DNA from 2 places in the Janthinobacterium sp. Bl 1 genome. Region 2 is predicted to be linked to the other one. Evidence: riboswitches for the same ligand, from Rfam matches in the RefSeq annotation. Region 2 holds a riboswitch; the other holds the start of a gene.
The links. A riboswitch is a leader RNA that binds a small molecule or an ion and turns the genes downstream of it on or off. The one in region 2 is predicted to bind thiamine pyrophosphate.
Positions count from the first base shown of each region.

Region 1: it holds a riboswitch for thiamine pyrophosphate, as region 2 does, so the genes downstream of both, thiC (phosphomethylpyrimidine synthase ThiC) here and AC4BCN_RS20795 (TonB-dependent siderophore receptor) in region 2, are expected to answer to the same signal.

Region 1 is NZ_CM177086.1:1,186,176-1,201,470, reverse strand. It holds gene polA (DNA polymerase I) at 1-1,658, opposite strand, end outside; gene AC4BCN_RS05445 (hypothetical protein) at 1,950-2,345, shown strand; gene AC4BCN_RS05440 (homoserine kinase) at 2,429-3,385, shown strand; gene AC4BCN_RS05435 (BPSS1780 family membrane protein) at 3,388-4,179, shown strand; gene AC4BCN_RS05430 (UvrD-helicase domain-containing protein) at 4,364-6,667, opposite strand; gene AC4BCN_RS05425 (hypothetical protein) at 6,776-7,051, shown strand; gene AC4BCN_RS05420 (hypothetical protein) at 7,048-7,902, opposite strand; gene AC4BCN_RS05415 (S-(hydroxymethyl)glutathione dehydrogenase/class III alcohol dehydrogenase) at 8,088-9,194, opposite strand; gene AC4BCN_RS05410 (ANTAR domain-containing response regulator) at 9,288-9,920, opposite strand; gene thiE (thiamine phosphate synthase) at 9,999-10,610, opposite strand; gene thiD (bifunctional hydroxymethylpyrimidine kinase/phosphomethylpyrimidine kinase) at 10,621-11,376, opposite strand; gene AC4BCN_RS05395 (thiazole synthase) at 11,385-12,176, opposite strand; gene thiS (sulfur carrier protein ThiS) at 12,192-12,395, opposite strand; gene thiC (phosphomethylpyrimidine synthase ThiC) at 12,416-14,329, opposite strand; TPP riboswitch at 14,409-14,524, opposite strand; gene AC4BCN_RS05380 (hypothetical protein) at 14,608-14,865, opposite strand; gene AC4BCN_RS05375 (response regulator) at 14,904-15,295, opposite strand, start outside.
Region 2 is NZ_CM177086.1:4,602,071-4,617,365, forward strand. It holds gene dapE (succinyl-diaminopimelate desuccinylase) at 1-277, shown strand, start outside; gene prmB (50S ribosomal protein L3 N(5)-glutamine methyltransferase) at 334-1,224, shown strand; gene AC4BCN_RS20745 (ATP-binding cassette domain-containing protein) at 1,360-3,351, shown strand; gene AC4BCN_RS20750 (chemotaxis protein CheW) at 3,388-3,870, opposite strand; gene arfB (alternative ribosome rescue aminoacyl-tRNA hydrolase ArfB) at 4,067-4,465, shown strand; gene AC4BCN_RS20760 (flagellar assembly protein A) at 4,466-6,325, opposite strand; gene AC4BCN_RS20765 (hypothetical protein) at 6,486-6,875, opposite strand; gene ompR (osmolarity response regulator transcription factor OmpR) at 7,139-7,840, shown strand; gene AC4BCN_RS20775 (sensor histidine kinase) at 7,854-9,212, shown strand; gene AC4BCN_RS20780 (Imm26 family immunity protein) at 9,311-9,790, opposite strand; gene AC4BCN_RS20785 (ferritin family protein) at 9,916-10,221, opposite strand; gene AC4BCN_RS20790 (iron-containing alcohol dehydrogenase) at 10,365-11,522, shown strand; TPP riboswitch at 11,590-11,687, shown strand; gene AC4BCN_RS20795 (TonB-dependent siderophore receptor) at 11,773-13,920, shown strand; gene AC4BCN_RS20800 (AAA family ATPase) at 13,917-14,465, opposite strand; gene pnuC (nicotinamide riboside transporter PnuC) at 14,465-15,076, opposite strand; gene AC4BCN_RS20810 (DUF2867 domain-containing protein) at 15,163-15,295, opposite strand, start outside.

The sequences.
Region 1 (15,295 bases), 2.9 Mb from region 2:
ACGGCCAGCTCGGCCGACTGGATGTTGAGCAACTCGTCATCGATCAGCACGCCGTTGCGCTCGATCTTTTGCAAGACCACGGCCGTCGGCATCTCGATCTTTTCATAGATGAAGGTCAGCTTGTCATCGCCCGCCACGTTACCCCACATGGCATTGTGCAGACGCAAGGTAACGTCGGCATCCTCGGCCGCATACTTGGCCGCCTGCTCCACTTCCACCTGGTTGAAGGTGATCTGCTTGGCGCCCTTGCCGCACACGTCCTCGAACGGGATCGTCGTGTAGTTCAGGTGGCGCAGGGCCAGGCTGTCCATGTCGTGCTTCTTGTGCGATTCGAACACATACGATTCGAGCAGGGTATCGTGGGCGATGCCGCGCAGGGTCACGCCGTGGTTGGCGAAGATGTGGCTGTCGTATTTCAGGTTCTGGCCCAGCTTGGGCTTGTTGGCATCTTCCAGCCACGGGCGCAGTTTCGCCAGCACGTGTTCGCGCGTCAACTGTTCCGGCGCGCCCGCGTAGTCGTGAGCCAGCGGGATGTAGCAAGCGGCATGTTCGGCAACGGACAGGGAAATGCCGACCATCTGCGCCGTCATCGGTTCCAGCGACGTAGTTTCCGTGTCAACAGCCGTCAAGGGCGCCGCATCGATCAGCGCGATCCATTTGTCGAGCTGCTCATCCGTCAAGACGGTTTCATACATGGCCTCGACTGCTGGCGCGGCATCGGCGAACATGTCGCCCGTCGTATTCGCGATGGTGGCACCGGCAACTGTCGGTGCGCCAACGGGAGACATCGGCGGCGGCGCCGCGCCCAGTTCGCGCAGCAGGGCCTTGAAGCCGTAGCGGTTGAAGAAGGCCAGCAGCGCTTCCTTGTCTTCGTGTTTCGCCACCAGCGAATCGGCGATCGTCGTCATGTGCCCGGACAAATCGCAATCAGTCTTGACGGTGATCAAGGCGCGCGCTTGCGGCAGCCATGGCAGGGCCGTGCGCAGGTTTTCGCCCACGGCGCCGCCTACACTGGCCGCGTTTTCCATCACGCCTTCCAGGCTGTCGTACAAGGTCAGCCATTTGACGGCCGTCTTCGGGCCGCACTTCGACACGCCGGGCACGTTATCGACCGTATCGCCGATCAGCGACAGATAATCGATGATGCGGTTCGGCGGCACGCCAAACTTGACCAGCACGGCCGCTTCGTCGAGCTTTTCATTGCTCATGGTATTGATCAGGGTCACCTGGCTGTTGACCAGCTGCGCCAGATCCTTGTCGCCCGTCGACACCACCACGTTCATGCCGGCAGCGGCCGCCTGCACGGCCAGGGTACCGATCACGTCGTCCGCTTCCACGCCGTCGACCATCAGGATCGGCCAGCCCATGGCGCGCACGGCTTCGTGGATCGGTTCGATCTGCAAGCGCAGGTCGTCCGGCATCGAAGCGCGCGTGGCCTTGTATTCGGGATACATGTCGTCGCGGAAAGTTTTCCCTTTGGCATCGAACACGCAGGCGATGTAGGCGGCCGGGTAGTCGGCGCGCAAACGGCGCAGCATGTTGACCATGCCGTGCATGGCGCCCGTGGGATAGCCATCCGGGCTGCGCAGGTCGGGCAGCGCATGGAAGGCACGATAAAGGTAACTGGAACCGTCGACTAACAGCAGGGTGTTTTGCATAATGCCAATAAAATAAGGTGAGCCGCGCCAGCCGGGAAGAAACAGCGGCGGACGGGCGGAATATCGCACAATTATCGCAGAGTTTAAGGCCGCGCCACCGGCCGCCACGCGTGCCGTTCCTGGCGTTTTCAGCAAGCTGGCGGCCCCGTGCGGGCCTGCGGGCTGCCGTTGCCAGCCATTTCGGCGCATTTAAACAGCATTGCCTACCAGTTTGTTACAATGCCTTATAGATAAATTGACGGCATTACACACTGCACGCGCTGCAGCCCCACACATGGAAGCGAACCCATCATGATGCGTACATCGACACTCTGGACATTCCTCGCCCTGCCCCTGCTGGCATGTTCAGCCATTGCCAGCGCCCAGACGCCGGCCAAACCGAGCGACGCGCCACCCCAGCTCGAACGTATCGAGGAAATGGGCGAAGCACCGATCACCGTGGCGCCAGCGGCCGCCAAGCAGCAAATTACCGAAAAACGCGAAGCGGGCGTGACGTCCGAAGTCAAAGTCACGAGCGGCGGCAGCACCTATTACATGAAGCCGGCCGCTGGCGGCGACCAGGCCCACAACGGCGCCCTGCGCGGCCCGCAATGGAAAGTGCTGGAATTCGACTTGGGCAAGAAGAAACAGAAACAACGCGACGAAGAGGCAGCGGACGCGCCAGCACCGCCCGCACCAGCGAAGTAAGCAGCCACTCTCTTCTGCCCTGCCCCGGCCACCTGCGGGGCAGCCGGCTTTTTTTGACCTTTTAGACCATTCCCCTCTTTCCCATGGCAGTTTTTACCGCGCTACATCTGGACGATATCGACCAGTGGATCACGCAGTTTCCACTCGGCAAACCTCTGGCGCTCAAGGGCATCGCATCCGGCATCGAAAACAGCAATTTCTTCCTGAGCACGGAGCGCGGCGAGTACGTGCTGACGATCTTTGAAAACCTCAGCTTCGAGCAATTGCCGTTCTATCTGCAACTGATGCGCCATTTGGCGGACCGCGGCGTACTGGTGCCGGCGCCGATCGCCAATGCCGATGGCGAACTGGTGACGGCTCTGCAAGGCAAGCCGGCCGCCATCGTCAGCAAACTCGACGGCAGCTCGCAGATGGCGCCGCAAGCCGTGCATTGCGCGGCCGTCGGCGCCATGCTGGCCAAGATGCACCTGGCGGCGCAGGATTTCCCCCTGCAACAGCCGAATTTGCGGGGCCTGGACTGGTGGAACGCCACCACGCCTTTAGTCTTGCCTCACCTCGACGATGCCAAAGCGCACTTGCTGCGCGCGGAAATCCATTTCCAGGATGCCTTTGCTGCCTGCGATACCTATAAAGCCATCCCGCGCGGTCCCGTGCATGCCGACTTGTTCCGCAACAACGTCATGTTTGACGGCGAACAACTGACAGGCTTTTTCGACTTTTATTTTGCCGGTTGCGACACGTGGCTGTTCGACGTGGCCGTCACCGTCAACGACTGGTGCGTGGACCTGGCCACGGGCGTGCTCGACACGGCAAGAGTGCGCGCCCTGCTCGACGCCTACCAGGCCGTGCGCCCGTTTACGCACGAAGAACAAACGGCATGGCAACCGATGCTGCGCGCCGCCGCGCTGCGCTTCTGGCTGTCGCGCCTGTACGATTATTACCAGCCGCGCGAAGCGGAAATGCTGACCCCGCACGATCCCACGCATTTCGAACGCATTCTGCGCGAACGTATCGCCACACCTGCTCCGGAACTGTTTTAAATATGGAAAAATTACCTGCAAGTACAGGTTGGCAATGGGTGAAACAAGGCTTTGGCCTGTTTCGCAAGCAACCTGGCGGCATGTCGATGCTGTTTCTCGGCTATATGTTCTGCATGCTGGCCGTCAGCATCGTGCCCGTGCTCGGCCAATTGCTGCCCGTCATCCTGGTCCCCGTGTTTTCCGTCGCCTTCGTGCAAGGCTGCCTGAATATCGACCAGGGCAAGCGCGTCCTGCCCAGCCTGCTGATCTCGGGCTTCCGCAAGCCCGCGTTTCCTTCCCTGTTCGGCCTGGGCGTGCTGTACATCCTGATGGCCATCGTTGCCATCGGCGCCTCGACCCTGGTGGACGATGGTTTGCTGTGGAAACTGGTCACCGGGCAACTGACGGAAGAAGCGGCACGCGCCGCCATCCCCGAATCGCGCCTGGGCCTCGGCATCCTGCTGGCCATCGTGCTGTACGTGCCGGCCGCCATGGCCTTCTGCTTTGCCGCGCCGCTGATCTACTGGAAACAAGTCAGCCTGGGCAAGGCGCTGTTCTTCAGCTTTTTCGCCGTCTGGCGTTCGCTGTCGGCCTTCATCGTCTTCGCCGCCACCTGGTTCGCCATCAGCATCGTCACCAGCCAGTTGCTGGCCGTCATCTTTGGCCGCACGCAGCTGATGATGCAACTGATGATGCCGCTGTCGATGATACTCACCATCATCATGCATTGCTCGTTCTACGCCGCCTACCGCCAGATCTTCGGCCTGCCCGTCGATGAGAGCAAGACGGTGTCGCTGGACAAGACCGGCGAGTGATCGCCGGCCACCGGTCGGCCGCGTAATCCGGCGCTGCGAGGCCGACAATGGTGTCGGATTACGGGGCGCGAATCCGGCCTACGCGAGCGACAACATTGTGGCCCTGGTAGGTCGGATTAGCGGGGCCGAAGGCCACGCGTAATGCGACAACATTGTTAGCGCCCGCGTTGGTGACGGATGGCCGTCACAGCCGTTCCAGCTTCGCAATCCCCAGGTCCAGCACCTTCATGCCGTGCTGTCCGAAATTGATTTGCGCGCGCGCATTGCCGCCGCCGCCTTCAATATTGACGATCACGCCTTCGCCGAACTTGGCGTGCGCCACGGATTCGCCGATGCGCCAGCCGCCGCCCGTGGCTTTTTGCGCGATCTTTTGCGCAATCGCATTATCCGAACCGAGGCTGACCACACGTGGCGCCTCATCCCAGGCCGACTTGCGGTTGCCGAACCAGTTCGCCTGCACCTTCGGCGACAGCCATTTCAGCGATTCTTCCGGCAATTCGTCGAAGAAGCGCGACTTCATGTTGTAGCGCGTCTGGCCATGCAGCATGCGCGTCTGCGAAAAGCTCATGTACAGCCGCTTGCGCGCGCGTGTGATGGCCACGTACATCAGCCGGCGTTCCTCTTCCACGCCATTGTCTTCCTTCGAGCTGCTTTCGTGCGGGAACAGGCCCTCTTCCAGGCCGGTAATGAACACATTGTCGAATTCCAGGCCCTTGGCCGAGTGCACCGTCATCATCTGCAGCGCATCCTGGCCCGCCTGCGCCTGGTTGTCACCCGCTTCCAGCGACGCGTGCGACAGGAAGGCGGACAGCGGCGACATCACGGCCGGCAACGGCGCGTCCGCATCGAGGATTTCGATGCCATCCTGGTTGACGACGGGCGCGCCCGACTGCGCCTGGGCGGCAGGCCCCAGATGGGCCGGTGCGCCCTGGCCAAAACCTTCCTCGGAAATGAACTGGCTGGCCGCGCTGACCATCTGCTCCAGATTCTCGATGCGGTCGGCGCCTTCTTTTTCGTTCTGGTAATGCTGGAGCAAAGTACTGGCTTCCAGCACCACTCTGACCATTTCCGGCAGAGATAACTGCTGCGTTTCGAAACGCACGCCTTCGATCAGCTTGACGAAGCCGGCCAGCACGCTGCCCGCCTTGCCCGCCACATACGGCACGGAGGCGTACAGCGAAATACCGTACTGTTCCGAGGCGGCCTGCAATTGCTCGATCGAGCGCATGCCGATGCCGCGCGTGGGGAAATTGACCACGCGCAAGAAGGCCGAATCGTTGTGCGGATTGTCCATCAGTTGCAAATAGGCAATCGCGTGCTTGACCTCGGCGCGCTGGAAGTAGCGCTGGCCGCCATACACGTGATACGGAATCGCGGCCGAAAACAGCGCGTGTTCGATCACGCGCGACTGCGCATTCGAGCGGTACAAGATCGCGATTTCGCTGCGCGAAGCGCCATCGGCGATCAGGCTTTTCGCCTCTTCGATGATCCACTGCGCTTCCTGCAAGTCGGAACTGGCTTCATACACGCGCACCTGCTCGCCATGGCCCGCGTCCGTGCGCAGATTCTTGCCCAGGCGCTTGCTGTTATTGGCGATCAACACGTTGGCGCTGTCGAGGATGTGGCCATGCGAGCGGTAGTTCTGCTCAAGCTTGATCAAGTTCTTCACCTGGAACTCATGCTCGAAGGCGCTCATATTGCCCACGTTGGCGCCACGGAACGCGTAGATGCTCTGGTCATCGTCGCCGACGGCAAACAGGGCGCCGCCATCGCGGCTGCCGTGGCCAGCCAGCAATTTGAGCCAGTTGTATTGCAGGTTATTCGTATCCTGGAACTCGTCCACCAGAATATGGCGGAAACGGGCCTGGTAATGTTCGCGCAGCGGTTGATTGCGGCTGAGCAATTCATACGTGCGCAGCAGCAATTCCGCAAAATCGACGACGCCTTCGCGCTGGCACTGGTCGTCGTACAGCTGGTACAGCTCGACCATCTTGCGCTCGTGCGCGTCGTACGCTTCCACGTCCGTGGCGCGCAAGCCCTGGTCCTTGGCGTTGTTGATGAAATACATCACCGTCTTCGGCGGGAATTTCTCATCATCGATGTTGTTTGCCTTCAACAAGCGCTTGATCACCGACAATTGATCCTGAGAATCGAGGATCTGGAACGTTTGCGGCAAGGCCGCGTCGCGGTAGTGCGTGCGCAGCAGGCGGTTGCACAGGCCGTGGAAAGTGCCGATCCACATGCCGCGCGTATTGATTGGCAGCATGGCCGACAATCGCGTGAGCATTTCCTTGGCGGCTTTATTGGTAAACGTCACGGCCAGGATGCCGGGTGGCGATACCTGCTGGGTCTGGATCAGCCACGCGATGCGGGTGGTCAGCACGCGGGTCTTGCCCGAACCGGCGCCTGCCAGGATCAGCGCATGTTGCGCCGGCAAGGTGACGGCAGCCAATTGTTCGGGATTGAGGTTGTGAAGAAGATTTTGCATCCCGTGATTATACCGGCATGGCTAAAAATACTGTGCATTTGTCCAGCGGTCGCGGCATTTTACCCACGCGCGCTACAATCACCATCCCGACACCGCAGCCTGTATACCATGACACCACCGACCCACCTCGACGGCGCCCGCGTACTGGCCTGGGCCTGGTCCGACCTGCCCTTCGGCCACGTCACCAATGAGCATGGTGGCGCCCCCATCGCCATCCACGGCCTGGCCGTGTGCCGCTACGCAGACGAAGCGCGCGTGTACCGTTTCAGCTGCGATGCGCAGTGGGAAACGGTGCAGGATGACGTGTATGCCAGCGAGGACGACGCCAGGGAGCAGTTGCCGGCGCAATACCGCGCCGTGGCCGCCACCTGGCATAGAGGCTAACGCACCAGCTTCGCCTTGCCTTCGCTGAGCGCCTGGGCGATCACCTGGCGCGTGGTCTTGTCGGCGATCTTGACGACTTTTTCCTGCTGGCGGCCCAGGTCGCCCATTTGTTTGCCCAGCGCTTCCATCGGCTTGCTGCGCTGCTCCATCTGGCGCGACATCTGCTCCACTTTCTCGGCCTCGCGCTCGTGCACGTCGGCGATGCGATCATTGATCTCTTCCATCTCTTCCTGTGCATCTTCCATCTGCTGCTGCAGGCGTTCCACGTCGCGCTCGGCCGCGCGGCGCGCCGTGTCGCTCGTCGCCAGCGCCTGGCGGCGCGAAGCGTCACCGAGCTTGCGGCCCAGCTCCTGCTGCTGGCGGCCCAGCGCGCGCAACTGTTCCGACTCGCGCGCGCTGCCTTTTTCCAGACTGCGGGCGCCCATCTTGCGGCCCATTTCGCCCATGGCCTTGCCATGCGCGCCCATTTGATCGCCGAGCGCGCTCATCTCCTTGCCGATCTGTTTCGACGGCTGCCATGCCGTGCGCACCTTGCCCAGCAAGGCCGCATCCTGCAGCACATAGGCCTGCCCCTGGTCGCGGAACCACAAGAACGGCCCCTTGATCGAGCGCTTGAGCTTTTCCACCTGCTGCGAATGAATATCGCTGTCGACGACGATGACGCCCTCGCTATCCGTGGCGCCGTCGACGAGCGCATAGCTTTCGCCCTTGTCGATCGAACGGCTGACCTGCACGCTGGGTGCGGCCGGCGGGGCAGGCGGCGTGGGCGGCTGCGGCGGCTGCACGGCCAGCGCACTGCCGCCAAGCAGGATACCGGCCAGGCTGAGGATCAAACGGTAGGAAGTGGACATGGCTGCCTCGTCGCAAAAGTAGTGGAGCGTTGACTTTAGCGGCGGATGGAGCACGACTCCAGCGCGGTGCGACAGGCTGCAAAAAGACCGGCCTGGATGGCAGACACGGACGATGGATGGAACGCCGGGCAAAAAAAAACGGAGGCCGCAGCCTCCGCAAAAACGCCGTGGTACGGCGTAATGTATTAGTACAGCACGACGGAGCGGATCGATTCGCCGCTCTTCATCAGGTCGAAGCCCTGGTTGATGTCGTCGAGCTTCAGGCGGTGCGTAATCAAATCGTCGATGTTGAGCTTGCCTTCCATATACCAGTCGACGATCTTCGGCACGTCCGTGCGGCCCCGTGCGCCACCGAAGGCGGAACCTTTCCACACACGCCCCGTCACCAGCTGGAATGGACGGGTGGAAATTTCCTGGCCGGCCGCCGCCACGCCGATGATGATGGACTGGCCCCAGCCCTTGTGGCAGCACTCGAGCGACTGGCGCATGGTGGTGGTGTTGCCAATGCATTCAAACTGATAATCGGCGCCGCCGTCCGTCAGCTGCACGATGGTGTCGACGACGTTTTCCACCTCGTTGGCGTTGACGAAATGCGTCATGCCGAACTTGCGTGCGATGGCCTGACGGGCCGGGTTGATGTCCACGCCGATGATCTTGTCGGCGCCGACCATCTTGGCTGCCTGGATCACATTCAGGCCGATGCCGCCCAGGCCGAATACGACGACATTGGCGCCTGCTTCCACCTTGGCCGTGAACAGCACGGCGCCCACGCCGGTGGTAACGCCGCAGCCGATGTAGCAAACCTTGTCGAACGGCGCATCTTCGCGGATCTTCGCCAGGGCGATTTCCGGCACGACGATATAGTTGGAGAAGGTGGACGTGCCCATGTAATGGAAGATGGGCTTGCCGTCGATGGAAAAGCGCGAGGTCGCGTCCGGCATCAGGCCACGGCCCTGGGTCGAGCGGATCGACTGGCACAAATTGGTTTTTTGCGACAGGCAGAATTTGCACTGGCGGCATTCCGGCGTGTACAGAGGAATGACATGGTCATCCTTTTTCAGGCTTTTCACGCCCGGGCCCACGTCGACGACGATGCCGGCGCCTTCATGGCCGAGGATCGACGGGAAGATACCTTCCGGATCGGCGCCCGACAAAGTGTAGTAATCGGTATGGCAAATGCCCGTGGCCTTGATCTCGACCAGTACCTCGCCCTCGCGCGGGCCGGCCAGGTCGACTTCCTCGATGGTCAAAGGCGCGCCCGCCTTCCATGCAATCGCTGCTTTGGTTTTCATGTGTGTCCTGTGGTGTGTGCTGTGTATGGTTGAACCGGGCGCGCCAGCGCGCCGTATCGCCACATCATAGCAAAGCAGGCGCCAGGAAAACGCTTACTTGGTTTTCGCGCGGTTCAAAAAGGCGCCGTGCAAGCCGTTCAGGGTTTCCTCGGCCAGCAGCAACTGGCTGGCGATTTCATTGATCTTGCGGCGGCTGGAACGGGCATGGTCGCGCAGCACTTCGAAGGCCGTGTTGCGGTCCGTCTGAAACTTGCCCATCAACAAACCAACTGCCAGGCTCGTTTCGCGGCCGGCGGCCAGCGCCGCGTTCAGGTTCAGCTCGGTGCGGCGCAGCTGGCGGATTTCATCGGCACGCGCCAGGCCCGCTTCAAACGCGGGCATCAAGCGGCCCTCGTCGACGGGTTTGACCACATAACCGACGGCGCCGTAGGCGGCCGCCTGCTTGCCCGATTCACTGTCGCCGCTGCCGGACAGGAACATGAACGGCACGGCCGTCTCGCCATGCAGGCGCTTGGCCAGTTCCAGGCCGGACATGCCCGGCATGTGGATGTCGAGCAAGGCAAGGTCCGGCTCGCGCTGGGCGATCAGCTGCAGCGCCACTTCGGCCGAATGGGCCAGGGCTGTTTCGTAGCCGGCATGGCGCAGGACTTCGCCGAGGAACTCCAACAGGAGCTGGTCATCGTCAACGATCAGGATAAGGCGTTTCGCGGCGGCTGGCTGGCTCATGGGTGGGGGACCTCGGTAATGAATGATGTTCTTATTATATGCCGATTATTCCCCCAAACCAGCACTGCGCGCCACTGCTCACGCCGCAAACAAGTGATTGAATTGCTGCACCGCAATATCTACATCGTCCGCCTGGTAGACGCTAGTGATGGCCGCCACCATGTCGGCCCCACGCGCGGCCAGCGGCGCGGCGTTCTCCGGCGTCATGCCGCCGATCACCACGCACGGCAAGGCAATCTCGCGTTTCGCCTGCAGCACGATGTCGAGCGGCGTCGTCACCGGGTACTTTTTCACCAGCGATGGATAAAAGCCGCCGAAGGCCACATAGCTGGCGCCACCCGCCTCAGCCGTCCGTGCCAAGGCCATGTCGCCATAGCACGAGGCACCGACGATCTTGTCCTTGCCCAGGCGCGCGCGCACCTGCGCGACGGACGCATCCGTGCCGCCCACGTGCACGCCGTCCGCGTCGAGCTCTTCGCACAGCTCGATGAAGTCGTTGATGATGAAAGGCACGCCATACTTGCGGGCCAGCGCCAGCAAGGCGCCCGCCTGCTCGCGCCGCTGATCCGCTTCCGCGCTCTTGTGGCGGTATTGCAGCAGGGCCACGCCTTCCTGCAAGGCTTGCTCGCTCACGTCGAGCAGGCGGTCGGTGTCGTCCCAGTTCGGGGTGACCAGATACAGTCCACGCATGATATTTTCCCTATTGAATGAATCGTTGCGGCATCAGCTGGCCTGGCGCAATCGCAAACGCGCCGGCCAGGACCGCATGGCAATAACGTTGCGCGCCATCGAGTGCCTCTTGCATCGGCATGCCTTGCGCCAGGCGCGCCGCGATGGCGGACGCCAAAGTGCAGCCGCTGCCGTGAAATTCGCCGGGCAAGCGCGGCCAGCGCCACTCACGCTCGCTGCCAGCGCCATCGAACCAGCGGTTGACGATCACCTCGCCTTCGCCGTGGCCGCCCGTCACCAGCACGTTCTCACAGCCTTGCGCAAGCAAATTGTCTGCGCCGCCGAGGGCCAGCGCTTCCGGCCCGTTTGGTACGATGACGGTCGTCACTGGCAGCAAGGGCGCCAGCGCCAGCACGGCATCATCCCGGCTGAGCACGTCGCCATGGCCGCTGGCCAGCACGGGGTCTAGCACGACAGGCAAGCTTGGGCGAATCAACCGCAATTGCGCGATCAGTTGCGCAATGACGGCAGCGTTCGCGGCGCTGCCGGGAATGCCGATCTTGACGGCATGAATGACGATCTTGTCGATCAGCGCCTGCGCCTGGCGGCGCAGCAATTCCGGCGCCACCGGCTCGACGCCAAAGACCCTGTCGTTGTCCTGCACCGTCAGCGCCGTGATGACGGGCAAGGCATGCGCGCCCTGCGCCGCAATCGCCACGATATCGGCGGCGATGCCGGCGCCACCCGACGGATCGGCGCCGGCAAACACGAGCACAGTGTGGCGCATCGGCACCGTCACGCCAGGCGGCCCGCCATCGGCGACGACGGCGACGCGGCAAATTTGCGCGGCATGCGTCCCGCCAGGAATGCTTCGCGCCCGGCCCGCACGGCCAGCTTCATCGCATGCGCCATGCGCACGGGATCGCGCGCGCCGGCAATGGCCGTATTCATCAGCACGCCATCGCAACCGAGTTCCATGGCAATGGCCGCATCCGACGCCGTGCCCACGCCGGCATCGACGAGCACCGGCACTTTCGCCTGGTCGATGATCAGCGACAAATTCCACGGATTCAAAATGCCCATACCCGAACCGATCAGGGACGCGAGCGGCATGACGGCCACGCAGCCGATGTCTTCCAGAATCTTCGCCTGGATGGGGTCGTCGCTACAGTAGACCATCACGTCAAAACCATCTTTGACCAGCGCCTCGGCCGCGATCAAGGTTTCCGGCATGTGCGGGAACAGGGTCTTCTCGTCACCGAGCACTTCGAGTTTCACCAGATTGCGCCCGCCCAGCAGCTCGCGCGCCAGTTGCAGGGTGTAGACGGCGTCCTTGGCGTTGTAGCAGCCGGCCGTGTTCGGCAAGATCGTGTACTGGTCCGGCGGCACGACGTCGAGCAAACTGGGCGCGTTCGGGTCCTGCCCGATATTCACGCGCCGGATCGCCACCGTGATGATCTGCGCCTCGGCCGCATCCGTCGCTTCGCGCGTCTGCGGCAAATCCTTGTACTTGCCGCTACCGACCAGCAAGCGCGATTGATACTGTTTTCCTGCGATGGTCAGCAGGTCGTTATTGTTGCTATTCATGTCTTCTTCCTTATTTCAGCCGCCGCCGATGGCGCGGACGATCTCAACCTGATCCTGGGTTTGCAAGATCTGTCCCGGCCACGCCTTGCGCGGCACGACATTGCGGTTGACGGCCAGCGCCAGCGCCTGGTTTTCCAGCGACAGCGCGGCGATCAATTGGTCCAGGGTTTGCCCCGGCGGCACCTGGTGCGGTGCGCCGTTGAGCGTGATGGATATCAATGCAGGCATCACGCTCTCCTTCAGACCTTGCGGTACAGCTCGGCGCCGTTCTTGATGAATTCGATGGCCTTGATTTCCATGCCCTGCTTGAGTGCCTTGTCTTCCGCGATGCCCATGCCGGCCGCGTATTCGCGCACTTCCTGCGTGATCTTCATCGAGCAGAAATGCGGGCCACACATGGAGCAGAAATGCGCCACCTTGGCAGAATCCTTGGGCAAAGTTTCATCGTGGAATTCGCGCGCCTTGTCCGGGTCCAGGCCGATATTGAACTGGTCGTCCCAGCGGAATTCGAAGCGGGCTTTTGACAGCGCGTTGTCGCGGATTTGCGCGCCCGGATGGCCCTTCGCCAGGTCGGCCGCGTGCGCCGCAATCTTGTAGGTGATGATGCCGTCCTTGACGTCGGCCTTGTTGGGCAGGCCCAGATGTTCCTTCGGTGTCACGTAGCACAGCATGGCCGTGCCGTACCAGCCGATCATGGCCGCGCCGATGCCGGACGTGATGTGGTCGTAGCCTGGCGCGATATCGGTCGTCAATGGTCCCAAGGTATAGAAAGGTGCTTCGCCGCACTGCTCCAGCTGCAAGTCCATGTTTTCCTTGATCAGCTGCATCGGAACGTGGCCCGGGCCTTCGATCATCACTTGCACGTCATGCTTCCACGCGACTTGGGTCAGCTCGCCCAGGGTTTTCAGTTCCCCCAGCTGCGCCTCGTCATTGGCGTCGTAGATGGAGCCGGGACGCAAGCCGTCGCCCAGCGAGAACGACACGTCGTACGCCTTCATGATTTCGCAAATCTCCTCGAAATGCGTGTACAGGAACGATTCCTGGTGGTGCGCCAGACACCATTTCGCCATGATGGAGCCGCCGCGCGAGACGATGCCCGTCAGGCGCTTGGCAGTCATCGGCACATAGCGCAGCAGCACGCCCGCGTGGATGGTGAAGTAGTCGACGCCCTGCTCGGCCTGCTCGATCAGGGTATCGCGGAAGATTTCCCACGTCAGATCTTCGGCCTTGCCATTGACCTTTTCCAAGGCCTGGTAGATGGGCACGGTGCCGATCGGCACGGGGCTGTTACGCACGATCCATTCGCGCGTCTCGTGGATATGTTTACCTGTGGACAAATCCATCACGTTGTCGCCACCCCAGCGGATGGCCCAGGTCATCTTTTCCACTTCCTCGCCGATCGACGAGGTGACGGCCGAGTTGCCGATATTCGCGTTGATTTTCACGAGGAAATTGCGGCCGATAATCATCGGCTCGACTTCCGGATGGTTGATGTTGGCGGGGATGATGGCGCGGCCACGGGCGATTTCCTCGCGCACGAATTCCGGCGTGATCTCGGCCGGGATACTGGCGCCAAACGACTGGCCCGGATGCTGGCGGCCCATCAGGTCGGCCAGGCGCTCGCCCATGGGGCCGGACGCTTTCAGCTCGCGCAAATATTCCTGGCGGCGCATGTTTTCGCGGATGGCGACATATTCCATTTCCGGCGTGATGATGCCCTGGCGCGCGTAATGCATCTGCGTCACGTTCTTGCCGGCAATGGCGCGGCGCGGCTTGCGGTGCAGGTTGAAACGCAGCTCGGCCAGTTTTGGGTCCGCCAGACGGGCGATGCCATAGTCGGAGGTCGGGCCCGGCAATTCTTCCGTATCGGCACGTTCGACGATCCACGGCAGGCGCGGCGTATCGAGGCCCGAGCGGATGTCGATCTGCACGTCCGGGTCCGTGTACGGGCCGGACGTGTCGTAGACGTAGATCGGCGGATTCTTTTCGCCGCCGAACGACGCTTCCGTGTCGGACTGGCTGATCTCGCGCATGGGCACGCGGATGTCGGGGCGGCTGCCTTCAACATAGATCTTGCGCGAATTGGGCAGCGGCGCGATGGCGGCTTCGTCGACCGTGGCGGTGGCGGAGAGGAATTTCGGGTTGGCGTTCATTTTGGCTCCTTGGCTAGACTATTTTTAAGCCTGGAGCCAGCTAAGGAGGTTCGGCTGCGCGCACGCGGAAAGGCGGGGTGCGTTCATCCTAAAGCTTCCCTTCGCTGGCATTATCCAGATCAGGTTCGGAGGGTATTTCTCACCCGCGCTTGCACTGTGTTTCCACAGCGAAAGGCAGGACCCCTAGCGTTTGCCGCCTTGCGGCAGCGAGCCAATTATACGCGGTTCACGCCGCGCGGCCAGATGATTTCTTGCAGGTGTCGTCTTTGTACATCGCTCTACTTCTTCTTGCCCCAGCGCCAGCTGGTCGGTTCGCCTTTCAGCTGGCAGATGAAAATGAGCACGGCAACGATGGCCACTTCATAGACGATGTAGCCGACCAGCATGGTTTGCGGCGGAAACAGGAAGGCGCCGCAGGCGAACAGCGCCAGCGCGGCCAGGAACACCAGCCAGCCCTGCCACGTGATGGGCAAACCCCAGCCCCAGCCATAGGTCTTGGCGGGGAACCAGTATTGCGGCGTTGATTTGTCAGTCATGATTTTTCCTGGTCAGTATCGATAGCACCCAGTATAAATCAGGCAATGCGATGGCGCTCCGTGACATCGAGGCCGATGCCGCGGTAGCCGATGAAGCGGCTGCCATTATCGAACATCGGTTCGCCGCTCACTTGCAGGTACTGCGTGCTGCCGTCGAGGTTGGCGCGGCTATAGATGAAATCGAGGAAAGGTTCGCGCGCGGCAATTTTTGCGTCGAGCAAGGCGCGCTCGGTGGCATTCCAGCGCTGCGGCTCTTGCTCGCTGCCGATGCCCAGCATTTCAGCCACGGGGCCGGAAAAGCGCGTCAGATTGCCCTGCGCATCCTGTTCCCAGTACCAGTCGGACGACAGTTCCGTGAAACGCTGGAAGCGCGCTTCGCTTTCGCGCAGCTCCGCCGTGCGTTCTTCCACCATCTGTTCCAGCGACTTGT
Region 2 (15,295 bases):
GTGGACCCTGAGCGGCCTGCCCTTCCTCACGCCGCGCGGCACCTTGAGCGATGCGCTGTCGTCCGCCATCCTCGAAGAAACGGGCCTCACGACGGAGCTGTCGACCACGGGCGGCACCTCGGATGGCCGGTTTATCGCGCAAATCTGCCCCCAAGTGATAGAATTCGGGCCGCCCAATGCCAGTATTCACAAGATCGACGAGCACATCGAACTGCGCCACATCGATCCCCTGAAGAATATTTACCGGCGCACGCTGGAGCATTTGCTGCCCGTCTGAACCAGAATACCGAGGCCCGTCACGGCGGGCCAGAACACCGTCTTTTCGAGAATGCCATGACCCCGAACCCGTTTTCCACGCCACGCGACCTGCTGCGCTACGCCGTTACCCGTTTTAATACCGCCAAGCTGTTTTTCGGCCACGGCAGCGCCGAAGCGTTCGACGAAGCGGCTTATCTGATCCTGCACACCTTGAAGTTGCCACTCGACAAGCTCGAACCGTTCCTCGACGCCAAGCTGCTGCCGTCGGAAGTGGCCAGTGTGATGAGCGTCATCGACCGCCGCAGCATCGACCGCGTGCCAGCCGCCTACATCACCAAGGAAGGCTGGCTGGGCACCTACAATTTCTACGTGGACGAGCGCGTGATCGTGCCCCGTTCCTTCATCGCCGAGCTGATCCCTGAATACTTCTCGCCATGGGTGGCGGAACCGGAAGCCGTGGAAAATATCCTGGAACTGTGCACCGGTTCGGGCTGCCTGTCGATCATGATGGCTGACGCCTTCCCGAACGCCGCCGTGGACGCTGTAGATATTTCCGCCGACGCGCTAGCCGTGGCCAAGCGTAACGTCGACACCTACAAATTGCAGGACCGCGTCACCCTGATCGAATCGGACCTGTACGCGAACGTACCGGCCAAGAAATATGATTTGATCATCAGCAACCCGCCGTACGTGAATTCCGCGTCGATGGGCGCCCTGCCCCAGGAATACCTGGCCGAACCGCAAATCGCCCTCGACGGCGGCAGCGACGGCATGGACCTGGTGCGCAAGATCATCGCCGGTGCGGCCGAGCGCCTGACGGACGATGGCATCCTGATGATTGAAATCGGCAACGAGCGCGCATACGCGGAAGCGGCCTTCGGCGAGCTGGGCCTGACCTGGCTGACGACGAGCGCCGGCGACGATATGGTATTCCTGCTGACGGCCGAGCAGCTGAAGCTGGGTTAATTGACTTGGTAGGTCGGATTAGCCCGAAGGGCGTAATCCGACGGGCACGGCGCCACTTGTCGGATTACGCTACGCTAATCCGACCTACCTGAATTTTACGGCGAGGGTTAAACCCCAGCCTCTACAAAGAAAAAAATGATACGTTTCCTACAAGTAAGCCTGATGCGCGGCATCAAACCGTTGCTCGAACAAGTCGACGTCACCCTCAATCCGGGCGACAAGATCGGCCTGATCGGCGCCAATGGCGCGGGCAAATCGAGCCTGTTCGCCATGATGCGTGGCGAATTGCACCCTGACCAGGGCGAGATCGATTTCCCGGCCAAATGGCGCGTGGCTTACGTGGCGCAGGAAACGCCGCCGCTGGACCGTGCCGCGCTCGACTACGCCATTGATGGCGACGTCACCCTGCGCAAACTGGAAGCGGAACTGGCGCGCCTGGAATCGGAGCCGGCCACGTCGGAAAACGGCATCGCCATCGGCGAAATCTACAGCGCGCTGGCCGATGCCGACGCGTATACCGTGCAGTCGCGCGGCGAGCAATTGCTGCTGGGCCTGGGCTTTACCCTGGACCAGATGCAGCAACCGGTGGCCAGTTTCTCGGGCGGCTGGCGCATGCGTCTGAACCTGGCGCAAGCGCTGATGTGCCCGTCCGACCTGCTGCTGCTCGATGAACCGACCAACCATTTGGATCTGGACGCCATCATCTGGCTGGAAGACTGGCTCAAGCGCTACGCCGGCACATTATTGATCATTTCCCATGACCGCGACTTCCTCGATGAAGTGGTCAACGTCGTCGTGCATATCGACGAGCGCAAGCTGAAACGCTACTCGGGCAACTATTCGAGCTTCGAGCGTCAACGCGCGGCGCAGATGATCCTGGCCGCTGGCGCGCTGGAAAAGCAGCAGCGCAAACGCGCCCATCTGGAATCGTTCGTGAACCGCTTCAAGGCGCAAGCGTCGAAAGCCCGCCAGGCGCAAAGCCGCATGAAGGCGCTGGCGAAGATGGAAGAGCTGGCGCCACTGCGCGCCGCCGCCGAATTCTCGTTCGAATTCCGCGAGCCGCTGAGCGCGCCGAACCCGCTGCTGGTGATGGAAGATGTCGATGCGGGCTACAAGATCGAGAACGAAGCGACGGGCGAAATCACGCATAAAACCATTGTCAACGGCATCAAGTTTTCGCTGCAGATCGGCCAGCGTATCGGCTTGCTGGGCCAGAACGGTGCCGGCAAATCGACCCTGATCAAGACCATCGCCGGCGAACTGATGCCGTTGACGGGCGACGCCACCATGGGCAAGGGCCTCAACATCGGCTATTTCGCCCAGCATCAGGTGGAAATGCTGCGCCATGACGAATCGCCGCTGTGGCATCTGGCGAAGATCGCCCCGACCGTGCGCGAGCAGGAACTGCGCAACTTCCTGGGCGGCTTCAACTTCCCCGGCAACATGGTCACGGCCTCGATCGCGCCGTTCTCGGGCGGTGAAAAAGCCCGTCTGGCGCTGGCCCTGATCGTCTGGCAGCGTCCGAACCTGCTGCTGCTTGATGAACCGACCAATCACCTGGATCTGGAAACGCGCGAAGCGCTGACGGAAGCGCTGGCCCAGTTCGAAGGCACCCTGGTCGTCGTGTCCCATGATCGCCATTTGCTGCGCGCCACCACCGATGAATTCATCATCGTTGCCGACGGCAAACTGCAACCGTTCGACGGCGACCTCGATGACTACAAGGACTGGCTGTTCAAGACCAAGCTGGGCAAAGGCACGGACGTGCTGCCGGCCGCCGGCAAGGCCAACAAGACCGATTTCCCCGTGGTCTCGCCCGTCGTTGCCGCAGCAGCCCCTGCCGCGCCCGTGCGCGACAAGCGCAAGGAAGCGGAAGAGCGCCAGAAAGCCGCCGCTTTGCGCAAGCCGATCGAAAACAAGATCAAGCGTCAGGAAGAGCAGATCGCCAAGCGCAATGCGCAAAAGGCGGAAACCGACGCCAAGCTGGGCGAGCCGACCATCTATGACGCTGCCAACAAGGCGAAATTGAAGCAACTGCTGGCCGACCAGACCTTCTTCACCAAGGACCTGGCGCAGCTGGAAACGGAATGGCTTGATCTGCAGGATCAACTGGAAAAGCTCGGCTAACAAGCAGCACAAAGACGACCCCAGGGTCGTCTTTTTTTATGCCGCCTGCATGGGGCTGGGGCTGCGGATCGCCATCAGGCGGTCGATGTCGACGAGGATCAGGCGGCGTTCGGCCAGCGTGCCCAGGCCCAGCAGGTAATCGGCTTCCGCCGCGCCCAGGTCGGGCACGGCGGCGATGTCGCCGGGCGCCAGGCTGACGATATCGGTGACGCCATCGACCACCATGCCCATCACGCCATTACTCAGCTGCAAGATGATCACGTCGGTGGCCGGATCGGGCGCGCCGTGGGCGCTGCCGAACGCGGCGCGCATGTCGACGATGGGGATGATCACGCCGCGCGAGACGGCCACGCTGTGCAGCACTTCCCCTTCCGAGGAAAAACGGTCAAGTTCCTTCAGCGGACGCAATTCCCGCACGCAACGGTAATCAAGGCCGTATTCCAGGCCGCCCAGCCGGAAGCTCAAGTACTGCGTCAGGGATTGCGCGGTTGCGGCGCCAGGCGTGGTCGTGGGCTGCATGGTGTTCCTTTCATCCGGTAAGCGCTGCCAGGATGCGCAGTGGCGCAACGTTGGCCCCATGCTAACCAGCATCACCACAGGCGGCGTTGAGAAACATCAACTTTCCCAGAAGACATCATCGGCTGGCAGCCCCGCCCTTGCGCCGGCGCAGCCATCTTCCCTTACAATACCCACATCATTCCCCCACAGGCAGGCCATGCAACACCTCGTCAACCCCGCTGAAGTTGAATTTTCCGCCATCCGCGCCCAAGGCCCGGGCGGGCAGAACGTCAACAAGGTGTCCAGCGCCATCCATTTGCGCTTCCCCATCGCCGCCTCGTCGCTGCCGGAAGCGTACAAGGAACGACTGCTGGCCCTGCGCGACAGCCGCATCAGCAAGGATGGCGTGCTGGTGCTCAAGGCGCAGCAGTCGCGCAGCCAGGAGCAGAACAAGGAAGAAGCGTTGCGGCGCTTGCAGGAAATCATCGACAGCGTGACCTTCCTGCCCGCCGTGCGCCGCGCCACCAAGCCCACGCGCAGCTCGCAGCGACGCCGCCTCGACAGCAAGAGCACGCACAGCGTGCTCAAGCAATCACGCGGCAAGGTCACGGACTGATTACGGCGGCGGCTGATAGGTCCAGTCCAGGCTGCCTGTGCTGTCCGCAAACACGAGCAGCGTGGCCGGCGTGGCGCTGCGCAGCAAGGCCTTGATTTCCTTCGGCGGCCGGTCGTAGACCTTGGCCGGCCCGGGCGGCACGACCAGCGCGCGCACCGTCGTTTCGCCATCGACCAGGCCCAGGCTGCAGCGCGACTGGCCCGCCGTCGCTTGCCGCTCCTGGCGCATTTGTTCCACCAGCGCCAGCATCTGCGCGTGCAGGATTTCCGACTGTTTTACCTCCACGCGCAAGCGCGCCACCTCTTTCAGGACGGGAGCGATGCGCGCGGCCAGCTTGTCGTACTGCAGCTGTTGCGCTGGCTGCAGTTGCAATTCGCCGCGCCGCAGCTGGCCCGCCAAGGTCAGGTAATTGCGCACCTCGGGCAATTGCGCAATGGCATCGATTTCCTGCTGGCGCTTGTGCTGCACCTGCAGGTAGTGAGCCGCCTTCGCCAGGCTTTCCGCAATCTTTTGCTCCAGCGCGCTCAGGTCGGGCACGAGGGGAAACAGCAGCATCTCCACCTGCTTGCGGGGACCGGCGCTGCCGATACGGATGGTGCGCGCCGCCACGGCGCAGCCTTCGGCCAGCTCGATGACGACCTCGTCGGCGATGATCTCGCAATTGCTGGCGCTGTCGATCACCACGCGCGTGCCGGCGATGACGCAGCTTTCGGCGCGCTTCACGTGCACTTCGCCGTTCAGCGCCTGCAGCACGGAACCGGAAGCGACGCCCTCGACGCGCACGTCGCCATGCGCATTGAAGGCCGTGCCGCCCACCAGGTTGCGCTGCAGCCATATCAACCCGCCATGCGAGTGCAGATGGCCATACACGTCGCCATGGATGGTGATGTCGCTGCCGTCGAGCTGGCGCTGCTCCTGCACTTCACCGTACTCCTCGTAGGCGGCGCGCAGCTTCAGATTGCCCGTGGTGCGGCTGCTGACGCCTTCGCGGCTGACGATCTTGTTTTCGATCGCCATCTTGCCGTGCTCATCGACATTCACATAGCCATCCTGGGTGGCAACGAGGAAATTGCCGTCGCTGAAATGCTCGACCGCCGTGCCTGGTCCCGCCACCGTGGCCAGGTCCAGTTCCTGCGGCGCGGGCGGCGGCAGCGCCTTGCCGGCCAGGTCGTAGCCGGGCAAGCCGGGCGTACCCGGCAGCAGACGCAGCAGGCGCGCGTGTTTTTTTACTTGCGGAAAGCGGTTCTTGAAACTGAGCAAATCGAGGCGGCCATCGGAGCGTTCGCGCGGCGCATCATCGCGGTGGATGCCTTGCGACACTTCAACGAGCTGGGCGTCCCGGCCCGGCTGCGGCGGCAGCACCCGCGCCACCGTGATGCGCTCGGCCTTGCCGCTGGCGAGCATGGCGCGCACGGCCACGCTATCGATACCGTAGTGCACGCCCTTGCACCACAGGTCCGCCACCAGTTCGTCAAACTCGCGGCGCGCCGGCACCTGGCCATCCGCGTCCGCAGGCAAGGCTTCAAAGTAAAACTCGGCGCTGTCGCCACGGATCTTGATCTGTTGATACAGCGCGCGGCGCGGGGGCGGGAATGGCGCCACGCGCACGGCGATGCGCAGCAAGGCGTCGCCCTTGGGCGCGGCACGGGGGACAGGAGCGTGAAACAGGGTCAGCAGGAACAAACCGTAATCGAGGCCGGCCAGCAGCTGGCTCGACTGGAACAGCTGGTCGACGGCGGCGCGCAGCTGCGCCGGCGCCAGCGACAGGTCCAGGAACACGCCCTCGTCGCGCTGGAGCAGGCCGAGCGGCAAGCCGCCTGCGGGGGCCGCATCCGGAACCGGTGTGTCGTCGTCGCTCACCACTTGCCTCCCCCAGCAACAATGTCAGAGAATTACCTCATTGCGTTAGAACAATATCACGGGGAATGGCCGTATGCCTGACTCGGCAATAATGTTGGTGGCCAAATGCAGACAGGGCCATGTCTTGCGAGATGGCCCTGTCGGATGGGGTGCGCGGTGCCTAGCGGCGCGGCGGATTCGAATAGATGTCCTGGCCCACTTCGTTGATCTGGCGGCGCAGGTCGCGGCGTTCGTCGGGCGTCATGCGGCCCGTGCGGCGCGAAGCGTCGGCGCCTTCGTTGGCGCGGCGCTGCTCTTCGGCGCGCGTGTCGAAACTGCGTGCGTCACGCTGTTCGCGCAGTCGCGTATCATTGCTGTTGCTGCGCTGTACCTGTTCATACCGCTGGGCCTGCATTTGCTGCTGGTCGTCACGGCGTGGCGGCGGCTGGTTTTGCGCCGACGCCAGGCTGGCGGCAAACACGGAACACACGGCAAATGCGGACAGCACAACTGTACGTGCGGCAATAGCTGCGCTGGGAGCGGCGTGAATTTTTTTAGTAAAGATATTCATTGAGTTCCTCTTCCGCGATGCCGTATAAACTAAAGCTGATTTCCACTGTGGCCCCAGTGTATGATGCTTTACACGGTGCAGTAAGAGTAATTGGGTAAAGTTTGTAACACTTTGTAATGGGTCGCCACAGCCCCTTGCCGACGCCGCGCGAGGCGTTACTATAGCAACTAATATAAGATAACACGACACCTTAAATGACCACAACCTCCACTACCGGCAGCAATACAACAACGCAATCGATCCACGGCCACCAGGCAAAAATCATGGTGGTCGATGACGATGTGCGCCTGCGCGACCTGCTGCGGCGCTACCTGACCGAACAGGGCTTCAACGTCTTCACGGCAGAGAGCGCGACGGCCATGAACAAGTTGTGGCTGCGCGAACGCTACGACCTGCTGGTGCTCGACCTGATGCTGCCGGGCGAAGACGGCCTGTCGATCTGCCGCCGCCTGCGCGGCGCGGGCGACCAGACGCCGATCATCATGCTGACGGCCAAAGGCGAGGATGTGGATCGCATCGTGGGCCTGGAAATGGGTGCCGACGATTACCTGCCAAAACCGTTCAATCCGCGCGAGCTGGTGGCCCGCATCGGCGCCGTGCTGCGCCGCAAGGGCCCCGATGAAATCCCGGGCGCACCGTCGGAAACGCCGCAAACCTTCGAGTTCGGCGACTTCGTGCTGGACCTGGGCACGCGTACCCTGAAAAAGAATGGCGAAACGGTGCCGCTGACGACCGGTGAATTTTCTGTGCTGAAAGTGTTTGCCCGCCATGCGCGCCAGCCGCTGTCGCGCGAGAAACTGATGGAACTGGCGCGCGGCCGCGAATATGAAGTGTTCGACCGCAGCCTGGACGTGCAGATTTCGCGCCTGCGCAAACTGATCGAACCCGATCCGTCGAGCCCGCTGTTCATCCAGACCGTGTGGGGTCTCGGCTACGTCTTCATTCCGGACGGACAGCCGCGCTGATCGCAGGCGAGGCATGATGAAGCTTGTTCCCGATATCAGCCTGGCGCGGCTGAAAAGCGGCCTGTTCTGGCGCACCTTTTTGCTGCTCGGCACTTTGACCACCGTCAGCATGATCACCTGGATCGGCATGATTTCCGTCATCCAGCGTGAGCCGCAGGCGCAGCAGATTTCCGCCCAGATCATATCCGTCGTCACCATCACGCATGCGGCACTGACGCACTCGGCTCCCGAGCTGCGGCGCGAGCTGCTGTTCGACCTCGTCAGCAATGAAGGCATCCGCATCTTCTCGCTGGAAGAGGACGACCGCATCGAGCCGCCGCCCGACAATTACCTGATGCCCGAGATCGAGGCGCTGGTGAAGGCCAAGCTGGGCAAGGACACGCGCTTTTCCGCGCGCGTCAATGGCGTGGCCGGCTTCTGGGTCAGCTTCAAGATCGACGACGACGAGTACTGGCTGATGCTGGACCGCGAGCGCCTGCGCGGCCTGACGGGCTTCCAGTGGCTGGGCTGGGCCAGCCTGGTATCCCTGCTGTCCCTGCTGGGTGCGGCCATCATTTCCAGCCTGATCAATCTGCCGCTGTCGCGTTTGACGGCTGCCGCGCGCGACATCGCCAAGGGCAAGCAGCCGGCGCCGCTGCCGGAAAAAGGCCCGATCGAAATCATCGAGGCGAACCGCAGCTTCAACCAGATGGTCGATGATTTAAAGCAGGTGGAATCGGACCGCGCCGTGATTTTGGCCGGCATTTCACACGACTTGCGCACGCCGCTGGCGCGCATGCAGCTGGAAGTGGAAATGGCCAACCTGTCGGACGAGGCGCGCGAAGGCATCCAGTCCGATATCGGGCAGATGGACGCCATCATCGGCCAGTTCCTCGACTATGCCAAGCCGACGGAAACGTCGAGCTTTACGGACGTCGACCTGAGCGGCTTGCTGGGCGACATGACGCGCGAAGCGATGCGCCTGCCGGACGTGAAGATCAACGCCACCATCGCCGATGGCGCGCATGCGATGGGCAACCCCACCGACTTGCGCCGCGTGCTGAACAACCTGATCGAGAATGCGCGCCGCTATGGCAAGACGCCGGGCAGCGACGTGACGGAAATCGACATCGCCTGCCACGTGCGCACCAGTCACGGCGCGAAAAAGGTGATCATCGAGGTGCAGGACCACGGCACGGGCGTGCCGGCGGAAAAGATCGAGCAGCTGATGAAACCGTTCACCCGCCTCGACACGGCGCGCGGGCAGGCAAATGGCGCAGGCCTGGGCCTGGCCATCGTCGACCGCGTGCTGCTGCGCCACGGCGCCGAATTACAGGTGCGCAACCGCGAAGGCGGCGGCCTGGCGTTTCAGATCAGCTTGCCAGCGGCGTAAAAATAATCGCGCCAGCGGTGCAGGCGATGTAGGTCGGATTAGCGGGCACCGCGTAATCCGACCTACGCTGCTCCAACATCAACACCACGCAGCAGCAATCAAACCGACGCCTGCTCCTGCGCCAGCAATTTACTCATCAACAATTCCGTCGCCCCGTAGCCGTACAGGGAATCGCTTTCCATGCCCGGCGTATCGAAGGGGATCGATTCCTCGCGATTCAGCTTGGCAGGATCGGCGTCCGCATAGCTGGCGCGCCAAGCGCGCTGCAAGGATTCGTTGCGGCGGATAAAGGCCGGCATGGGCCAGTCGTCACGGTTCCAGTGGGGACTGTCGCCCAGCAGGGGCCAGCGCTCGTTGAGCAGCGCCATGTCGCCCGTGCGCAGACGGCGCACGGCCTGTTCCGGCCGCAAGCCTTCCAGCTCGTCCAGCGTGGGCAAGCTGTCGCGTTTCGGCCCGAACATATACGCCAGCATGATGCGCCCGGCAGGCGCCCTGCGCGCCACCACGCCGACGGCATAACCGCCGCCCGGCAAGGGCACGGCAAACCAGCTGCCTTCTCGGTATGGTAATGATTTCATTTCTAAAAGCCCCCTGGAATACACCGGACAGCCGCGGCTGTCCGGCGTTAAATTTAATTAGGGGCACAGTCTACGCGAAGCAATACGAAAGTGGCGCATGGTACGCCACAACAACAAACCAATAGTTACAATATTTTCTCGTCATAGTGATACTGGGCAACAATCGGCCCCGCCTTGAACAGCGCCTCCTTCATGGCTGTGTCCAGGCGCGCATCGCGGCGGCGCATCCATTCGAGCAGCATGGCCGCTTCCTTGCGGCTCGTGTCGCCCGCATGCGCGAGCACGCGGCGCAGTTCCGGGTCCGTGCACGCTTCAAAACGCTGGCTGTTCAAGTCCAGCGCCTGCAGCGCGGCGATGGTGGCGCCGATGGCGCGGTGCATGTCGAGCGCGGTGGCCGGCAAGCCGGATTCTTCCAGTGGGACGGTGGTCATGCGCATTCCTTTTTCGCGTGGTGGTGACATCGGCTGCATTCTCCACCGCGCGGGCGAAAAGCTCAAGCGTCCACGACACGTTTCCACCCGTTCGGCCATAATCATGGCTCAGCAACAGCCTAAACCCCAGCGGCAGGAGCCCCATGTTCAATTTCGACTTTTACAATCCGACGCAAATCCTCTTCGGCCAGGGTCAGATCGCCGCGATCACGGCGCTGATCCCGCCCCAGGCGAGAGTGCTCATGACGTATGGCGGCGGCAGCATCAAGCAGAACGGCGTCTACGATGAAGTCAAGGCAGCGCTGGCCGGGCATACGATGATCGAGTTTGCCGGCATCGAACCCAATCCCAGCTATGAAACGCTGATGCAGGCCGTGGCCCTCGTGAAAAGCGAGCGCATCGATTTCCTGCTGGCCGTCGGCGGCGGCTCCGTGGTCGATGGCACCAAGTTCATCGCCGCCGCCGCCCTGCATGAGGGCGAGGCGTGGGACATCCTGGCCAAGGGCGGCAAGATCGTCGAGGCCGCCCTGCCCTTCGGCACCGTGTTGACCTTGCCGGCCACGGGGTCCGAAATGAATGGCTCGGCCGTGATCACGCGCAAGGCCACGCAGGAAAAGCGCTCGTTCATGAGCCGCAAGGTGTATCCGAAATTCTCCGTGCTGGACCCGTCGAAAACGTTCACCTTGCCGCTGCGCCAGGTGGGCAATGGCGTCGTCGATGCGTTCGCGCATGTGATGGAGCAATACCTGACCTACCCTGTGAACGCCTCCGTGCAGGACCGCTTCGCCGAAGGCATCCTGCTGACCCTGATCGAGGAAGGCCCGAAGGCCCTGTCGCATCCGGACGACTACGACGTGCGCGCCAACGTGATGTGGAGCGCCACCCTGGCCTTGAACGGCCTGATCGGCGTGGGCGTGCCGCAGGACTGGTCCACGCACGCCATCGGCCACGAATTGACGGCCTTGTACGAGCTCGACCATGCGCAGACGCTGGCCATCATCCTGCCCAGCATGCTGCGCGTGCGCAAGCAGGCCAAGCGCGCCAAGCTGCTGCAGTACGCGGCCCGCGTCTGGGGCCTGGACGGCGGCGACGAAGATGGCCGCATCGAGGCGGCCATCGCGCGCACGGAATTCTTCTTCCGCCACATGGGCGTCAAGACGCGTCTGGCCGACTACGGCCTGAACCACGCCAGCGTGGACGCCGTCGTGTCCGCCCTGGAAGCGCACGGCATGACGGCGCTGGGCGAACAGCGTGAAATCACGCCCGCCATCAGCCGCAAGGTGCTGGAACTGAGCCTGTAGATTCGCACCACACTGTTGTAAAACGGTCAGCAGGGTGGGACAGCTGGCCGTGCTTCATGCTAAGCTGTCGTTTCGCTAGGGGTCCTGGAGCAGTCATCCGGGTGAGAGATACCCTTCGTACCTGATCTGGATAATGCCAGCGAAGGAAAGCGCAAAGTACCTCCCTCCTTTGATAGCTCCTGCGTTGGCGCCAGCCGAACAAGCAGCCTGCCGTGCTCCTTACAGAGACGGCTTGAACCACGAGCAATCTATGTCCACACCGAATTTATCCGTTTCTGTTTTGACCCTGGCGATCCTGCACGCGTTTGCCGCACCGGCCTTTGCCGCGAATGACGCCGCCGAAGCAGCCGACCCACAGGCCCAGAGCATGGCCGAAGTCGTCGTCACGGCCAGCAAGGCGCCGGCCGCCAAGCGCGCCTCCGTCGGTGGTTTTTCCGACGCGCCGCTGCTGCAGACGCCGGCGTCCGTCACCGTCATTTCGCAAAAAGACATGCAGGACTTGCAGATCCGTAATCTCAGCGATGCCGTCAAGCTCGACGCCAGCATCAACGATGCCTACAACGCCGTCGGCTATGCGGAACAGTTTTCCATCCGTGGCTTCAAGCTCGACAACAATTCCAGCTACCGCAAGGATGGCGTGGCCATTCCTGGCGACACGCAAATTCCGCTGGAAAACAAGGAACGCATCGAAGTGCTGAAAGGCCTGGCCGGCTTGCAGGCAGGCGTGGCCGCGCCGGGCGGCGTGATCGACTTCATCGTCAAGCGCCCCACCGCCGCGCCGCTGCGCAGCGTCACCGTGGAAACGCGCGAGCGTGGCACCGTGTATGGCGCCGTCGACCTGGGCGGCCGCCTGGAAGACACGCGCTTCGGCTACCGCGTCAACGTGGCGGCCGAGCGCCTGCGCTCCTACATCAAGGGCGCGGATGGCAACCGCAAGTTCATTTCCGGTGCCTTCGACTGGCAAATCTCGCCGCAAGCGCTGCTGCAACTCGATGCCGACTACCAGGACAAGGCGCAGGCGACGGCGCCCGGCTTCCAGCTGCTGAATAACACGACCTTGCCGACCGGCATCAGCGCCGACGCCATGCTCAACCTGCAGCCGTGGACGCGCCCCGTGGAAACCGTCACCAGCAATATCGGCCTGCGCTTCCAGTACGCATTCAATGACGACTGGCGCGCCACCCTGTCGGCCAACCAGCACTCGTTCAAGCGCGACGACTACACGGCCTTCCCTTACGGCTGCAGTGCGCAAGAGCTGTACCCTGGCTTCTGCGGCAATGGCGACTACGACGTGTATGACTACCGCAGCCTGGGCGAGACGAAAAAACCGCTGAGCGCGCAAGCCATGATCCAGGGCAAGTTCGCCACCGGTAGCCTGCGCCATGAATTCACGGCCGGCGTCTCGACCTTCCGCCGCAAGGACCGCGCGGGACTGTACGTGTATGACTGGGCTGGCGTGAGCAACATCTACCACCCGCAGATCGTCGACATGTCGACCGGCGTGCAAGGCCCCGTACGCCTGGTGCGCAAGGACACGGAAAACTCCGTCTTCGTGCAGGATATCGTCAGCCTGGCGCCGAACTGGAAGCTGCATGGCGGCTTGCGCCATATCGACGTCGACGGCTACCAGTATGTGCTGAAGGCCGACAAGGAAATCCGCGCCAAGCACGACTTCCTGCTGCCCAACGTCTCGCTCGTCTACACCCCGCTCGACAATGTCTCCGTGTATGCGGCCTATTCGCAAGGCATGGAACATGGCGGCACGGCCGACCGCAAGGCGATGAATGCCAACGAAGAACTCACGCCCAGCCGCTCCAAGCAGATCGAGCTTGGCGCGAAGATGGATGTGACGCCGGACTTCATGGTGGCGGCCAGCCTGTTCCAGATCCGCAAGGGCCTGGAATTCCAGAATGCCGCAGGCTACTTCGTGCGCGAAGGCCAGGCACAGCACCGTGGACTGGAATTGTCGGCCCAGGGCAAGGCAACTTCCAACCTGAGCCTGGGCGCCTCCGTGACGGCCCTGAACAGCCAGCAGTCAGGCACGGGCAATGCCACCCTCGATGGCAAGCGCGTGCCCAACGTGCCGGCCTTCAAGGCAGCCGTGCATGCGGACTACGCCGTGCAACAGGTGGCGGGCTTGAGCGTCAATGGCAGCTGGGAGTTTGCTAGCAAGAAAGCGTTTGAGTACAACAACACGACCTTCGTGCCGTCGTACAACGTGTTCAACCTGGGCGCCGCCTGGGCCACGCGCATCGCCGGCACGCGCGCCGTGCTGCGCGCCAGCGTCAACAACGTGGCCGACAAGTTCTACTGGCGCGACGTGACGCCGGAGTCCGATGGTTATCTGTATCCGGGCGCCAGCCGCACGTTCAAGGTGTCGGCCCAGTTTGATTTTTAATTGAGGGAAATGGCAGGCGCTGCAGCTAGCGCCTGCTGCAGCAAGGGCGCCGCCTGTTCCAGGCGTGCCTCCAGGCTGTCGTGCAGCACGTGGTACACAATGCCGCGCGCGTCGAGCTCGTCGAGCAGGTAGCGGTAGATCAGTTGGCGCACGGCTTCGGACTCGCGCTGCAAGCCATCGGCCACCCACGGGCTGTCGGGCGCCGTCACCAACGTCAGATCGTACTGCGTGGCATCGGCCAGCGCCGCCAGCTGTGCATCGGCGCCATCAAAATAATGGCGGCTGTAGACGACCGTCATCAACGGCGTCGTGTCGCAAAACAGGAAGTTGCGCGCTTGCGCGGCGGCTGCCGCCTCGCGTTCGACTTGCGTGCGCGCAATGCCAAACTGGTCGGCCGAGACGGGCACCCTGCCCTGCGTTTCGACAAATTCACGTAAATACTCGGGCACCCAGACGGTGCCGTAGCGCTCGGCCAGGGCGGCCGCCAGGGTCGACTTGCCCGACGATTCCGCGCCCAGGATGGCCACGCGCACGCAGTTGCCCATCACTTGAGGACCATCGCATCGGGCGCGGCCGGCGCCGACTTTCTCCACGCCAGCAAGCCGATGATGGCCATCACGACGAAGAACGCATACAGCACGGCCGTCAGGGTCAGGCCCTTGTGCACATACAGCCACACGTACAGCACGTCGACGATGATCCAGGCGATCCAGTTTTCCAGCTTCTTGCGCGACAGCAGGAATTGCCCCACCAGGCTGCCTGCCGTGAGAAAACCGTCCGCGTGCGGCACGTCCGTATCCGTCGTCGTCAGCAGCCAGGCGATCAGCAGGAAGCCGACCAGCCAGCCTACGGCGCAAGCCAGCCAGCCGCGACCATCGAGGCGCGTGACGGGCAGGGTCTTGCCGCCGCTGGCCGGGTGCAGCCACTGGTACCAGCCCCAGAACGAGACGCTGATGAACAGCAGTTGCAAAGCCATGTCGCCATACAGGCGCGACTCGAAAAACACGAAACCGTAGGCGGCCGAGGAAATGATGGCGAACAGCCACGCCCAGTGATTCTGGCGGATGTTCAGCGCAACGGTTGTCAGTGCCAGGACAAAGGAAATCAGTTCAAGCGGCGTGGTGGCAAAACCCAGCAGGAGAAGCGTATCGTTCATGGGAATCGTGATGAGGCTGGTGGTGCAGTATGCAATACCGGCCATGAATAAGCAAGATTGCCCGCACCGCCGCAGCCCTTCCCTGCTCAGGCAAAGCCTCCCTTGACGGCGCGCGCCAGCGTACGCCGCACAACCAGCTTGTGAAATGGCCGGATCAGCAGGATGTAGCTACGCCCTATCCAGTTATGGCAATGCACGACGGTGGAAAAGGTGATGCTG